3 regions of the Anaerobacillus sp. MEB173 genome follow, and region 1 is predicted to be linked to each of the others. Evidence: riboswitches for the same ligand, from Rfam matches in the RefSeq annotation. Region 1 holds a riboswitch; each other region holds the start of a gene.
What was found. Region 1 has a riboswitch for thiamine pyrophosphate ahead of thiC (phosphomethylpyrimidine synthase ThiC). Riboswitches for the same ligand answer to the same signal wherever they lie in the genome.

Region 1 (4,974 bases):
AGCATACGAAAGCTCTCTCATTTCACGGTATGTCAGTTCTTTAATTTCTTTTGGATTATCAACAACATTTGGATTTGCAACATACACTGAATCAACATCAGTAAAGTTCTCATATAAATCAGCATCAATTCCAGCTGCCAGAATAGAACCTGTAATATCTGAACCACCACGCGGAAATGTTACTAAGTTTCCTTCAGGAGAATAGCCGAAAAATCCTGGAAAAATAACAACACCATCACGATTACGAAGCTCATATAAATTATCGTACGCCTGAGGAAGGACCTGTGCATTTCCTGGCTCATCACTTACTAGAAGCCCAGCATCTTGTGGATTAACATACTGTGCTTCGATGCCTTTACTTTGTAAATAGAAGGCAACTAGCTTGGCGTTATTGTCTTCTCCGCTAGCTTTCATTAAGTCCATGAATTGCTCCGAGCTTTTTACTTCAGTCGCAAGACGCTCTTGCAGATCAGCTGTAATGTCATCAACAATTTTATCTGAAAGCTCCAACCCTTTGGCAATGTCACGGTAACGCTCAATAACAGCTTGCAATTCATCTTCAGCAGAACCATTAGCTAAAAATTGCGTTCCAAGTTGAATTAATAAATCAGTAACCTTTGTATCGTTTTTATCACGCTTACCGGGAGCAGAAACAACGACTATTTTACGTTCAGGATCAGCCGCAATAATTTCCCCAACTTTTCTAATTTGCTCTGCACTCGCTAATGACGTTCCACCAAATTTACATACTTTCATGTATATTTCTCCTCCATCGACTTATGTCAGTTATAGTCGTTTGAAAACTTTTTATTTTCTATCATAAAGCCAATTTGATTTCTTTTCTACATATTTTTATTGCTTAAGTAGAAATTTTTTTGAACATTAATAATTAGGAAACAGGCGCCAATTCCCCATGACTTAAAACTTTTAAGAAGATTCGATGTTTTAAAATATATCACATAGTTCCACTTTTATTAAATCGCAAAAATTGGGATATAGAGGAATCAGTATATATGAATATGACTGACCGTTGAACAGCTGTCGCATATGGTAAATCCTTCTTAAATACTAAAGGATAATGTGTATGTTACAAAAAATAGCAATTTATTTATCTGCTGAAACAACGAGCGAATCCATACGTACAGCCTAACTTAACTTTTTTGGAAAAAACTTCATAATTTTCTGATAACAACATATATTCTAAACAACCTTTAATTGTCGTCGGCCTCATAGCTACATAATTTAAAAGCGCTGTTGAGGTTGACGACTGTTTATAAAGCCTGCTATACATTTCACGTAATCTTTTCTCTTGCCAATCCAACCAATATTTGTTAGTCTATATCCAACAACTTAATGACAAAACGGGAGCTTGAAGATATCAAGCTGAGAGGGTAGCTAGTCTGCTGCCGACCGTAAACCTGATCTAGGTAATGCTAGCGGAGGGATTTTGCACTTATGGGATATGACTCTTACTGTCATATGTTTTGTAGCTATCATTTTTTATCTATGTATTTACAGTGGATAAATTAATAGACTATATACATATGTTTCAAGAGTCAATACACGTTAATCTCAAAAAACACAAAGACCGCCTCCAACTGAGCGGTCTTTTTTGCACTTAATAATAAACTACATTAGTGCTACGAGGTTAATAATGTATATTTTTTACTTATATTCAAAATAATGTTTTATCACTTTTTACTACTATAATATCCCCCCTCCTCTAGAGAAAATGGTTTTTTATTTTACAAGTTGTTTACTATTCATTTCTCAGGAGGTCTTTTCAATGACAAAGCAATCGGTTAATTTATCCCCTTTCCCAGGAAGTAAAAAAGTCTATCTTCAAGGTTCAAGAGAAGATATCAAAGTACCAGTACGTGAAATTGAACTAAGCCCAACGGTAAACGGTGACGAAGAAATTCTAAATAAACCCGTCCAAGTATATGACACAAGTGGACCCTATACCGATCCAAATTATGAAGTAGATATTCGTACAGGACTGCCAAGAATTCGTCGCAATTGGATTTTAGAGCGCGGTGATGTTGAAGAATATGAAGGACGAGATATCAAGCCCGAGGATAATGGTTTTTCATCAAGCGAACAGTCACAGAATACCGAGATATTTGATACATCAATGATTAAACCACTCCGAGCAAAATACGGACAAAACGTAACTCAACTTCATTATGCTCGAAAAGGAATGATTACACCTGAAATGGAGTTTATCGCAATTCGTGAAGGATTAGAACCTGAGTTTGTACGCAAGGAAATTGCTGAAGGGCGGGCGATCATTCCAGCTAACATTAATCACCCGGAATGCGAACCGATGATTATCGGACGGAATTTCCACGTCAAAATAAATGCGAATATTGGGAATTCAGCGGTTACGTCCTCAATTGAAGAAGAAGTGGAAAAAATGACGTGGGCGACACGTTGGGGCGCAGATAACATAATGGACCTTTCTACAGGGAAAAATATCCACACAACTCGTGAATGGATCATTCGTAACTCACCAGTACCAGTTGGAACCGTTCCTATTTACCAAGCTCTTGAGAAGGTGAATGGAATTGCTGAAGACCTTACATGGGAAGTGTACCGTGATACATTAATTGAGCAAGCAGAACAAGGTGTAAGTTATTTTACCATTCATGCTGGTGTACTTTTGCGCTATATTCCGATGACTGCAAAACGAGTAACTGGTATCGTTTCTCGTGGTGGTTCGATTATGGCGGCGTGGTGCTTGGCTCACCATCAAGAAAATTTCCTCTACACTCACTTTGAAGAGATTTGTGAAATTATGAAAACATATGATATCGCCTTCTCCCTTGGAGATGGTTTACGCCCAGGGTCGATCGCAGATGCAAATGATGAAGCACAGTTTGCAGAATTAGAAACTTTAGGCGAGCTGACAAAAATTGCTTGGAAGCATGATGTTCAAGTGATGGTTGAAGGACCGGGACACGTACCGATGCACCTCATTAAAGAAAATATGGACCGGCAGCTTGCCACGTGTGAAGAAGCACCTTTCTATACATTAGGACCACTAACAACTGATGTCGCCCCTGGATATGACCATATTACTTCAGCAATTGGGGCAGCAATGATCGGTTGGTACGGGACAGCGATGCTTTGCTATGTAACACCAAAAGAGCACTTAGGTCTACCAAACAAAGAAGATGTTCGTACTGGTGTTGTCACTTACAAGCTGGCAGCTCATGCCGCTGACCTTGCAAAAGGACATCCTAATGCGCAAAAACGTGATGACGCATTATCGAAAGCGCGTTTTGAATTTCGTTGGCGCGATCAGTTTAACTTATCCCTTGATCCGGAACGAGCGATGGAATATCATGACGAAACATTACCGGCTGAAGGGGCAAAAACAGCCCATTTCTGTTCAATGTGCGGCCCTAAATTTTGCAGTATGAGCATCACACAGGATATTCGTAAACTAGCAGCCGAAAAAGGCATCAATGAAAATACAGCTGTAGAACAGGGATTATCTGAGAAAGCAGAGGAGTTTCGTAGCCATGGCAGCAAACTCTATCAATAATTCTCATAATGCAGATCACTATGATAGAGTTGTAGAATTAAAAAGAAACATTAAGAATTTAGAAAACGAACTCCAATTCCAAAAAGAACAGCTTTTGCACATACAAAATACATGTGAACATCATTTTATAGAACAAGGATTAGTCAGAACGTGTCAGAACTGCCTCATGAAAGAAAGTATTTACTACTAGAAAAAAAGCTTAGAGAAATTCGTTTCTCTAAGCTTCTTTTGTCATATTCTTTTTACAATTTTACAAAGGCCTTAATTCTCCTTAAATAATTCCCTACACTGGCCACTTTTCTAATGTATACGCCATTTCCCAAAACATATATTCATATCGGCTACTTGTTACAAAGATCGATTCCATTCGTTGCTTCTCTTCATCTGAAGCTTTTTCTGCCCACTCGTCTAAACGGTTAATTTGTTCCTTTACGAGCTTTTCAAACCACTCATCTCCATACGTATCAATCCATTTTTGATAGATTGGGTGAGCCGGAGTTGATCCTTTATACTTCTCCCCAATTTCCCAATACAACCAGTAGCAAGGAAGAATTGCCGCAATACATTCGCCTAATGAGCCTTTATAAGCTACGGCAAACAAATGGTTCGTATAGGCAAGAGCAGTTGGTGCAGGCTCAGCAGCCATATGACCATCTTTATTTTTTGTAAGTCCTAGCTCTTTTGCAAAACCTTCATGCAGCATATGCTCTGCATCAAATGTTGATTTCGCATGAAACGCCATTTGCGACGTTGTGTGAAAATCCAATGCCTTCGCGGCGCCAATTGCTTGAACTTGTGCAAATCGAGAAAGATAAAACGAATCTTGCTGAACATAATAAGCAAAACATTCTAAAGGTAGTGAACCGTCAGCAACTCCTCTAACAAACGGATGCTCAAAGCTAGCATTCCAAATAGAATCTACTTTTTTTCTTAACTGTTCCGAAAATTTCATGATTTTTCATCCCTTCTTAATAAAATCATCCATTGTCACCTTAACACGTTCCCTATTTCATTTCGTATAAGGCGTTCATTAACAGTTGCTTTACCTGTACAAATTCAGTTGTGACCTTCATTTCTTTTTTTCTTGGTCGAGGTAATGTTACCTTAACTTCTAATACAACGTTAGTGGGACGCGGCGCCAATACATAGATACGGTCCGATAAGAAAATCGCTTCATCAATACTATGCGTAATAAATAATACTGTCCTTTGCATTTGACTCCAAATTTGCAGTAGCCAATCATGCATCTTCTCACGAGTCAATGCATCAAGCGCCCCAAATGGTTCATCTAGAAGCAATAATTCTTTTTTATGAAAAAAAGTTCGTAATAACGCAGCCCGCTGTTTCATGCCTCCCGACAATGCTTTTGGATAATAATCCTCATAGCCTTCTAAACCGAATAATGGAAATAAAGATAGAGCCTC
Region 2 (4,974 bases), on a different contig from region 1:
TAATGCAAGCTATTATACAATAATATTATGGAATGAAAAAAGAAGATCTTGATCACTCAAGGTCTTCTTTTCATTCTATAACTAGTTAGTCATATTCACAAAAATATCTTCAACTTCAGGAGCCTCATTAATTAGGCCTACTTCTAACAACCAATCAATTGTTTGCTGCCAAGCATCTTCAGTTTGAGAACCGAAGCTTTCGTTTTCAGTAGCCATTTTTGGTAAAAGAATTCCAAGACTTTGCTCTTCAACTTCACGAATGAGAGGGAAGTTTGCCTGATCTTGATTTTCAAATAAGATATCTAATGCTGCTTCGCTGTTGTTCTTAACATCTTCAAATCCTTTTGAAGCAGCACGCCAGAATGCTTCAATCACTTCTCTATTCTGTAGTAGATAATCATCATTTGTTACAATAACAAGCTCATAATAATTAGGAACACCGTAATCTGCCGGATTGAAATAACGAACGTCATATCCTTTGTTTTGTAAGACCGGGAATTCGTGATTAATAAAGGTTCCAATAACAGCATCGACTCGTTCACTAACAATGGAGGAACCTAATTCGAATCCAACATCAATTAAATTTACCTGATCAATATTCCCACCATCATTTTCAACCATTGTTTTTAGAAGAGGCTCATTTAGAGGAATGCCAGGATAACCAACATCCTTTCCTTCAAGGTCTTTTGGTGACTGTATGTCACTATCTTCTAAAATCATCATGTAGTTTAGTGGCTCTTTCACAACGGCAGCGATAGATACAACAGGGATATCATTTGCTCGTGCCATTATCACATCAGGTTGATACGTAATCCCTAATTCCACTCCACCAGAAGCGGCAAGATTAATTGGATCGGTAGGGTTAGTAGGGAAAATAAGTTCAACATCAAGTCCCTCTTGTTCGAAATAGCCTTCTTCAATGGCCGTGTATAAATACGTATGAACAGCATTTGGATACCAATCTAGCATAACTCTTACTGATGTAAGATCTCCCCCTGCACTTTCTTCATTTTGCAGTGGATCATCAGGTTGGGTTTCATTACCTCCACATGCAGCCACCATAATAAGAGTGGTCATTGTAATTAAAAGCAGCGATAATTTTTTCATTCATAATTCCTCCATTTTAACGAAATATTTTCTATAAGCTTAACAATTAAGAATAAACCTATTCCCAGTAATGACAACCAAACAATCGGGGCAAACACGCCTGCGCTATCAAATTGCGTCATCATTCGCCGACTGAAATAGCCAAGACCAGCATTTGCTCCTAGCCATTCGCCAATAGCAGCTCCTATAACACTTAATGTAACAGCTACCTTTAAGCCGGAGAAGAAGTAGGGGAGAGCGGCAGGGATTTGAACCTTAAAGAAAATTTGCTGATTTGTTGCTCCCATAGTCTTAAATAAATCAATAATTTCTTTACTAGATTGTCGCAGCCCATCATAGGTGCTAACAGTAATTGGAAAGAAAGTGATTAATACTGTTACAACTACTTTGCTCCATATTGAATAATCAAACCACAAAACGAAAATAGGAGCAAGGGCGATAATGGGTATTGTTTGAGATGCGATAACAATTGGAAAGAATGTTCTTTCAGCTATTGTACTGTGATTCATCCACACGGCTAGTCCTACACCAAACGTAATGGATATCGCTAAGCCAAACAAAACAACATTTAATGTTGCGGGAAAATGGACAAACAACAATACATCATTGAGTTCAGACATTTTCACGGCAATATCCATTGGAGTAGGGAGGATAAATTTTTTATTATAACTTTCAGCTCCGATTTGCCAAATAAACAAAAGAAAGCAAAGTAATAGAAAAGACCCACTGTAGTATTTAAGTGTTTTCATAGCTTCACCTGCTTACGCAACTCTTCAAGTAAGCACTGCTTTAATTGGATCACCTCTTTTGTATGGAGATCATTCACAGCTCTCGGTCGTGGTAATGGCACAACAAATTCCTTGTACGAGTCGAGAGGTTTTTCAGAAAATAGAAATATTTTATCAGAAAGAAAAATGGCTTCTTCCACATCATGTGTAATAAATACAACTGTTTTTCTCCATTGCTGCCATTGTTCAAGCAACCATTCCTGCATAATTAATCGTGTCATAGCATCTAATGCACTAAATGGCTCATCAAGCAGTAAGACATTTGTTCCACTGAGAATGGCTCGTAAAAATCCAACACGCTGTCTCATTCCACCAGATAATTGTGAAGGATAACTATTTTCATAACCTTCCAAACCAAAATCCTTCATATGTTTTCGTACAATTTCCAGTGCTGCTTTTTTGTTTGTACCCTTTAGTTCTAACGGGAGGATAGCATTTTCGATAATTGTCCGCCAAGGTAATAAAAGATCCTTTTGCGGCATGTAGCCAACCTTACCTAAGCGTTCCGTAATTACCTCGTTATTAATTAGTACTCTTCCTGCTGATGGTTGTTCTAGTCCAGTAATTAATCTGAAAATTGTACTTTTTCCTGAACCACTTGGACCTAATAAAGAGATGAATTCACCGTCATTAATAGAGAAAGATAGATTATGAATGACAGGTAGATTAGTATTCTTTTTACTGTTTTTGTAAGTAAATGATACTTGATCAAACTGTAAGGATTTATTTGACATTGTTTTCTCATTTCTTTCGTTTCTAATTTGTAATAAAAAAAACCACTCTCTATTAAAGTAAGGAGTGGTTTATATGTATGATGCATGAAAGGATAGAAGGTATCCTTTTGTATTACTTGCAGCATTAATCCACTTCCCTACGCTAGTGTTAACTAGATCAGGTTAAGGGTTAAGGCAAATGCCTCTCTCAGCCAGAAAGCACCCCTAGTGGTACTTCTATTTAGTTGTATGAAAATACATTATCACTGTACCATAGATGAAGTTTGTATTCAATGAACTTACTGTTTACTGATTAATCATAATTATCAGAATATTAGAACTTTTTGAAATGTCTAAAAAAATTTAAATTTATGGTTGTTTTTAACAGGAACCTGTTATATTATAAATTCATAAAATATAACCTGTAGTAATACAGATTGATACTGCAGAGCACCACGATATTACGTATGAATATTTTATTGTTTGTAAGTATTATATTTTTATAGATTTAAAAAAATAATCATTTATTGATTAAAAGGAGATGGATGTTATGTCAACAATTCAAGAACAAGCAAAGCAATTACAAGAAAGCTGGGAAAACAATTCGCGTTGGGAAGGGATCACTCGTCCTTATTCTGCTGAAGATGTAGTGAAATTACGTGGATCTGTACAAATTGAACATACATTAGCTCGCCGTGGATCTGAGAAACTGTGGAACCTTCTGCATGAAGAACCATATGTAAATGCATTAGGTGCATTAACTGGCGGGCAAGCGGTTCAGCAAGTGAAAGCAGGTCTCAAAGCGATTTATTTAAGTGGATGGCAAGTTGCTGCAGATGCAAACCTTGCTGGCCAAATGTATCCTGACCAAAGTTTATATCCGGCAAACTCTGTTCCGCAAGTAGTAGAGCGGATCAATAACTCACTTCAACGTGCGGATCAAATTCAGCATATGGAAGGTGAAGGAGATGTTGATTATTTCGCACCAATCGTAGCTGATGCTGAAGCAGGCTTTGGCGGACAATTAAATGTATTTGAGCTTATGAAAAGTATGATTAAAGCTGGTGCATCTGGAGTTCACTTTGAGGACCAATTAGCATCTGAAAAGAAATGTGGTCATCTTGGCGGTAAAGTATTAATTCCAACACAAACAGCTATACGTAACCTCGTATCAGCACGGTTAGCTGCCGATGTTTCAGGCGTACCTACACTTATCGTTGCACGTACTGATGCAGATGCAGCGGATTTAATTACAAGTGATATTGATCCAACGGATGCACCGTTCATTACTGGTGAGCGTACTCCAGAAGGGTTCTATCGTACTAAGGCTGGTATTGATCAAGCAATTGCTCGCGGTCTAGCATATGCACCATATGCTGATCTTGTATGGTGTGAAACTTCAAAGCCTAGTCTTGAAGAAGCGAAACAATTTGCAGATGCAATTCATGCTAAATTCCCAGGTAAAATGCTTGCATACAATTGTTCACCTTCATTTAACTGGGAAGCAAATCTTGACAAGGAAACTATTGAAACGTACCAACAAGAGCTTGGTAAAATGGGATATAAATTCCAATTCGTTACACTTGCAGGTTTCCATGCACTTAATTACAGTATGTTTGAACTTGCTCGTGGCTACAAAACTCGTGGTATGGGTGCTTACTCTGAATTACAGCAAGCGGAATTTGCTGCTGAAAAAGATGGCTATACTGCGACTCGTCACCAACGTGAAGTTGGTACTGGTTATTTCGATGAAGTAGCACAAGTGGTATCTGGTGGAACGTCTTCAACAACTGCACTAGCAGGATCAACTGAAACAGCTCAATTCCAAAAGCGCTAAGTCATTTAATGTTAACTAATTAATTTAGTAATGTGTGTTCATTCTCCAACTCGTAAGATATAGACTTTGAAAGGTGTTACACGATCTGTGTAACACCTCTTTTTTATGCATATAGCCAAAAAAAAGAACCGCGAAAGAAGCGATTCGTATCATTATTCACAATAACGTAAGCATTTTTCACATTGGAACAAAAGGGATTCTTGTTGTTCAATGATTTCAGTACCACAGTCAGTGCATGTTTTTCGTGGTAACTGATGAAATACCTTTAACTGATTCATACTTGTAATGGAATCCGATGCGTGCATAAATGAGCGTTCCTCATTCCCAGGTGTTTCGGTACAATACATACTTTCTATTTTTGAAGTTATCATTTAAAGTCCCCCTAAAAAATTATTTTGTATTATAACATATGCATATGCATTTAAATCTGTTATATTACAATAAAATTTTTATGAAAATAGGCAACTTTAAGATGTTTAACTTATTTAAGTAAATTCTGCTCGGAAATTAAAATCCCGTCCTCATCAGC
Region 3 (4,974 bases), on a different contig from region 1:
GCAGTAAAGCCAAATGCACTCTATATCGGACAATCAATTGTCATCCCTGAACGAGTGACCACAGCGATTGTTAACGGAAGGCAAGCCTATGATTATCGGACAATGATGCGAGATTTAGGGACACTAATAGAGATTTATCCATTTATGGTGTATGAGAGTATTGGAAATTCAGTCATAGGCAAGGAAATTCCAGAAGTCCGTATTGGCAGCGGGAACAAACGGGTCCACCTAAATGGTTCATTTCATGCTCATGAATGGATTACAACGCCAATACTCATGAAAACATTAAATGAGTATCTGCTTTCTTTAACAAATGGAACGAATATAAGAGGCTTGGTTATGTCCCCTTATTATGAAGATGTAACACTATCGATGGTTCCAATGGTTAATCCTGATTGTGTTGATTTAGTTCTACATGGTGCCTCAGTGGCAGGACCATATGAGAATGATGTACTTTCTATAAATGCCGGGGTGGAGAATTTCTCGAATTGGAAAGCAAATATTCGAGGTGTTGATTTAAACAATCAATATCCTGCTCTTTGGGAGATAGAAGCCCGACGTAAAGAACAATGTCCGGCACCTAGAGATTACCCGGGGTCAGCACCATTAACAGAACCTGAAGCTGTTGCAATGGCTGATTTAACCCAAAGGAGGAACTTTCATCGAGTGCTTGCTTACCATACTCAAGGAAAGGTGATTTTTTGGGGATATCAGGGCTTGGAACCACCAGAATCTAAAATAATTGTCAATGAATTTTCAAGAGTAAGTGGTTATCGCGAGGTACAATACACAGACAGCTTTGCAGGATATAAAGATTGGTTTATCCAAGAGTGGCGACGTCCTGGTTTTACAGTCGAATTAGGCAGAGGTGTGAATCCTTTGCCATTATCTCAATTCGATGAAATGTATGAAGAAAACCTTGGTATATTCTTAGCAAGTTTATATTTGTAAGAGACTGTGAATGAGCAGTCTCTTTTTTCTATTTTCACTCCTACATAATTGTACAAAAGGGGAAAAAATGAGATAATGAATGCTCGAATGAACATCATTTTTAGTGGGGGAAAAGATGGCTAAACGTGTACTATCAAGTACTCTATTCATTAATAACGATAGTATTCAACAATTCAAAAGCATTACATTATTAGTAATCATGATCACTGTTTTTATTTCAATTACTGGCTGTGAGCAATCACAACGAAAGGTAAAGTTTGCTAATGAACGTCACGTTCACCTTATTGAAAAAAGTAAAATACCGGCATCTTTTTTCAAAAGGAAGACCATCTATCCATTGGTTGTAAACTCCTACAGCTTTGTTGAAATTAGTGAGTGGTTCAATGATGAGTCCATCCTTTATTTAAAGGATGAAAACGGGGTATCTTATTTGCAAAAGTATCATTTGTTTTCAGGAACCGATACGCTGTTCTTTGAAATAAAAGACCCTATTTTAGAAGTCATGGCCAATAATGACTATAGTTTATTTGCGATTAAAGTAATTCCAATCAATGGACCTTCACCATTATACATTGTTGATAAAGAGGGGCAAGTACAATTTACATTTGATGAGATTGGAGAGGAATTTGAGTTAATATGGAATAACTACGATTCAAATGAGTTAATCGTAGCGTCCTATACATCGGATTGGATACCACAGCTTTACCAAATTCATGTGAGTGATCAAAAAGTTCACAAACTTCCATTAATGCAAGGATTTGTTCAATGGATTGGGAAAAATGACGTTGCCTATTTAGATTGGGACGATGCAGGGTTAAGCTATTTTGCTCCTTTATACACATATGATATAAAACATGCTGAACAAAAACTATGGCTCAATGATATTATTGCTATGTTTTCATTAGGCGACAATTTGTTATTAACCATTTCTGTTGAAGAAACATCGGACAAGCACTCGTTATATACATTTTTTGATATCAATAGCAGGAATGTTGTTTCGACAATGAAAGTTCCAATCTTAAACACGTATTCAAGTCAGTGGTGGATTCCATTTCATGTCTATGATAAATTGACCAATGATTTTTTCTATTTTAAGCCATATTATGCAGATAATATTATTGATTATGAAGAAGGCTATCAGCTCATTTCGTATAATATCAAGACAAAAGAGCAGCATGTTGTTACTGAGGTGAATGAACAGTACCCAGTTAAACTTTCTCCAAGTGGGAAGTGGCTACTCTATGGACAAAGAAAAGAACAGTTAGTAGATTTGTCTAACAAAAGTGTTGTAACACTTGTTGAATTGTAAGAGATGAGTGAGCGGTCATACGTCTTCACGGACGGTTTCCTTGCGCTTTTTATAAATTCTGTCATAATAGGGGATAGTAAATAATTTTATAAGTAAAGACTAGGGGTGCCGACTTTTATAAGCAGGCTGAGAAAAAGAGGAATCTTTTACCCTTGAACCTGATCTGGGCTATACCAGCGTAGGAAAGTCGACAAATGTAACAGTTGCCGTAATCCGCGTTGGATTGCGGTTTTGTCTTATTTGCAACGATGATATTAACGAAAGTAGGGATTGTATTCATGAAGGATTTTAAATTATATGCGATTACTGGTGAAGAATTTCATCCAGGCAAAGATCTTATCGCAGTAATGGAAGAAGCAATACTAGGCGGAGTTGACATTATTCAGCTTCGTGATAAAAAAAGCAGCAAACGTGATGTGTTAGAAAAGGCACGTAAATTAAAAGAACTAACAAAAAAACATGGAGTTACATTCATCGTTAATGATCATATTGATGTGGCATTAGCAGTTGATGCAGATGGGATTCATATCGGTCAAGACGATTTACCTCTTTCTGAAGCCCGTAAAATTGTAGGGGAAGATAAGATTATTGGTATATCGACTCATGCAATTGAAGAGGCAAGAGAGGCAGAAAAGAACGGAGCAGACTATATTGGTGTTGGACCTGTCTTTCATACAAAGAGTAAGGTTGATGTTGTCGACCCTGTTACGACAGAGTATGTTAAACAAGTAGCAAATGAGATAAAAATCCCGTTTGTTGCGATTGGTGGAATTAAGCTCCATAATGTTGAGCAAGTGTTAAATGCCGGGGCAACAAGAATTTGTGCAATCAGTGAAATTGTTGGCAGTGAAGATATTAAAGGGACATGTGAGGCATTCATAAAAAAGATCAACCGTGAGGCGAATTAATCATGAATATCATTGTTAATGGTGAAAAGAAACAAATAGATGTCAAAACATTGGAAGATGTTGTAAAACACTTTGGATTAGAAAAAAACCTCGTTGTGACTGAAGTGAATGGGGAAATTATTGAAAGAGACCAATGGACAACAACTGAAGTAACTGAAGGTATGAAAATAGAGTTAGTCCATTTTGTAGGTGGAGGTTGATACGATAATGAACAAAAGTGATAAGTTAATGATCGGTGGAAAAGAACTGTCATCAAGATTTTTCCTGGGAACAGGACGTTACCCTAATCCATTTGTACAAAACCAAGCAATTGAAGCATCAGGTGCAGAAGTGTTAACCTTTGCTATACGACGTGTAAATCTCGATGAGCCAGAAGAAGATGCAATCCTCCAACATTTAGAAGGAAAAACATTTACTTATTTGCCAAATACGTCAGGTGCGAAAAATGCGGAAGAAGCTGTTCGAATTGCACGACTTGCAAAGGCCTCTGGAATTAGTAATTGGATTAAAGTCGAAATCAGTGTAAATGAAAGAACGCTTCTTCCTGACCCGATCGAAACATTAAAAGCGACTGAAATTCTTGCAAATGAAGGGTTCGTTGTACTCCCATATACCTCTGATGACCCGGTTCTATGTAAACGATTAGAAGAAGCAGGAGCGGCTGCTGTTATGCCTGGCGGAGCACCAATTGGGACGGGATTAGGAATTTTAAATCCTTATAATCTTTCTTTAATCGTTGAAGAGGCAAAAGTGCCGATTATCATCGATGCCGGACTCGGTTCAGCACAAGATGTGGTACAAGCTATGGAACTAGGTGCTGACGGAGTATTAATGAATACCCCTGTTGCCAAAGCAAAGGACCCCGTAAAAATGGCGATGGCTATGAAAGCAGCAATTGAAGCAGGCAGGCTTTCTTATCTTGCGGGTAGGATAAGCAAAAAACGTTATGCTACAGCAAGTAGTGGATTTGAAAACTTTATTGTAAAGTAAAGAGACAAGAAAAATAGAAAAGCTATGCAAACTTAATATAGAAAGTGTGAGTGTGTTGCAAGAGCATGTAATTATTTTAGGGGGAGGAGTTATTGGTCTCGCAACAGCATTTGAACTTCAACGGCGCGGTCATCAAGTAACCGTGTTAGAAAAAGTTCAATGTGGCGGCCAAGCTTCTGGAGCAGCAGCTGGTATGCTTGCACCTTATTCTGAAATTGGTGAAGATGTTGATGATTTCTTTGACCTTTGTTTGGCTAGTTTGAAATTGTATCCTGACTGGCAACGTGAAGTAAAAGCAGTATCCAAACAAGACTTTGAATATTCAAACTCAGGAAGTTTGCATGCTGTGTTTCATGAAGCCGATTTGTTGGGGCTTGAGGCTAGACAGCGCTGGCAACGTGAGTTTGGTGCTGAAGCCCACATTCTTGAAGGGGCAGTATTACAGAAAATCGAACCAGAATTAACGGATCAAGTCATTGCTGCAATGTATTACCCAGAGGAAAGTCATATTTATGCTCCTGATTATGTTAAGGCACTGGAAACTGCGTGTCGCAACAGCAGCGTAAGAATTTATGATCAGCTTGAGGAAGTAACCGTGAAACAATGGAAAGAGCAAATTATACTGCAATCAAAAGACGGACGAAAATTCACTGGTGACCGATTAGTGATTTGCTCTGGAGCATGGTCACAAGAGTTGGAGGGAACTTTTGGAATACGTATTCCTGTATACCCTATTCGTGGACAAATATGTGCTTACGAAATTCCTGTGCCTAAAGTGAAGCATATTATATTTTCAAGCCAAGGATATTTCGTACC

Region 2: it holds a riboswitch for thiamine pyrophosphate, as region 1 does, so the genes downstream of both, ACJ2A9_RS09445 (ABC transporter ATP-binding protein) here and thiC (phosphomethylpyrimidine synthase ThiC) in region 1, are expected to answer to the same signal.
Region 3: it holds a riboswitch for thiamine pyrophosphate, as region 1 does, so the genes downstream of both, thiE (thiamine phosphate synthase) here and thiC (phosphomethylpyrimidine synthase ThiC) in region 1, are expected to answer to the same signal.

Annotation. Positions count from the first base shown of each region.
Region 1 covers NZ_JBJMAU010000033.1:2,748-7,721, reverse strand. The annotation lists gene ACJ2A9_RS23085 (aspartate kinase) at 1-756, opposite strand, end outside; TPP riboswitch at 1,352-1,463, shown strand; gene thiC (phosphomethylpyrimidine synthase ThiC) at 1,787-3,550, shown strand; gene tenA (thiaminase II) at 3,834-4,502, opposite strand; gene ACJ2A9_RS23070 (ABC transporter ATP-binding protein) at 4,555-4,974, opposite strand, start outside.
Region 2 covers NZ_JBJMAU010000003.1:347,700-352,673, reverse strand. The annotation lists gene ACJ2A9_RS09460 (hypothetical protein) at 1-23, shown strand, start outside; gene ACJ2A9_RS09455 (ABC transporter substrate-binding protein) at 82-1,107, opposite strand; gene ACJ2A9_RS09450 (ABC transporter permease) at 1,104-1,856, opposite strand; gene ACJ2A9_RS09445 (ABC transporter ATP-binding protein) at 1,853-2,629, opposite strand; TPP riboswitch at 2,747-2,845, opposite strand; gene aceA (isocitrate lyase) at 3,159-4,445, shown strand; gene yhfH (protein YhfH) at 4,598-4,816, opposite strand; gene rraA (ribonuclease E activity regulator RraA) at 4,927-4,974, opposite strand, start outside.
Region 3 covers NZ_JBJMAU010000002.1:174,142-179,115, reverse strand. The annotation lists gene ACJ2A9_RS05320 (M14 family metallopeptidase) at 1-951, shown strand, start outside; gene ACJ2A9_RS05315 (hypothetical protein) at 1,067-2,260, shown strand; TPP riboswitch at 2,352-2,462, shown strand; gene thiE (thiamine phosphate synthase) at 2,539-3,168, shown strand; gene thiS (sulfur carrier protein ThiS) at 3,171-3,368, shown strand; gene ACJ2A9_RS05300 (thiazole synthase) at 3,376-4,158, shown strand; gene thiO (glycine oxidase ThiO) at 4,214-4,974, shown strand, end outside.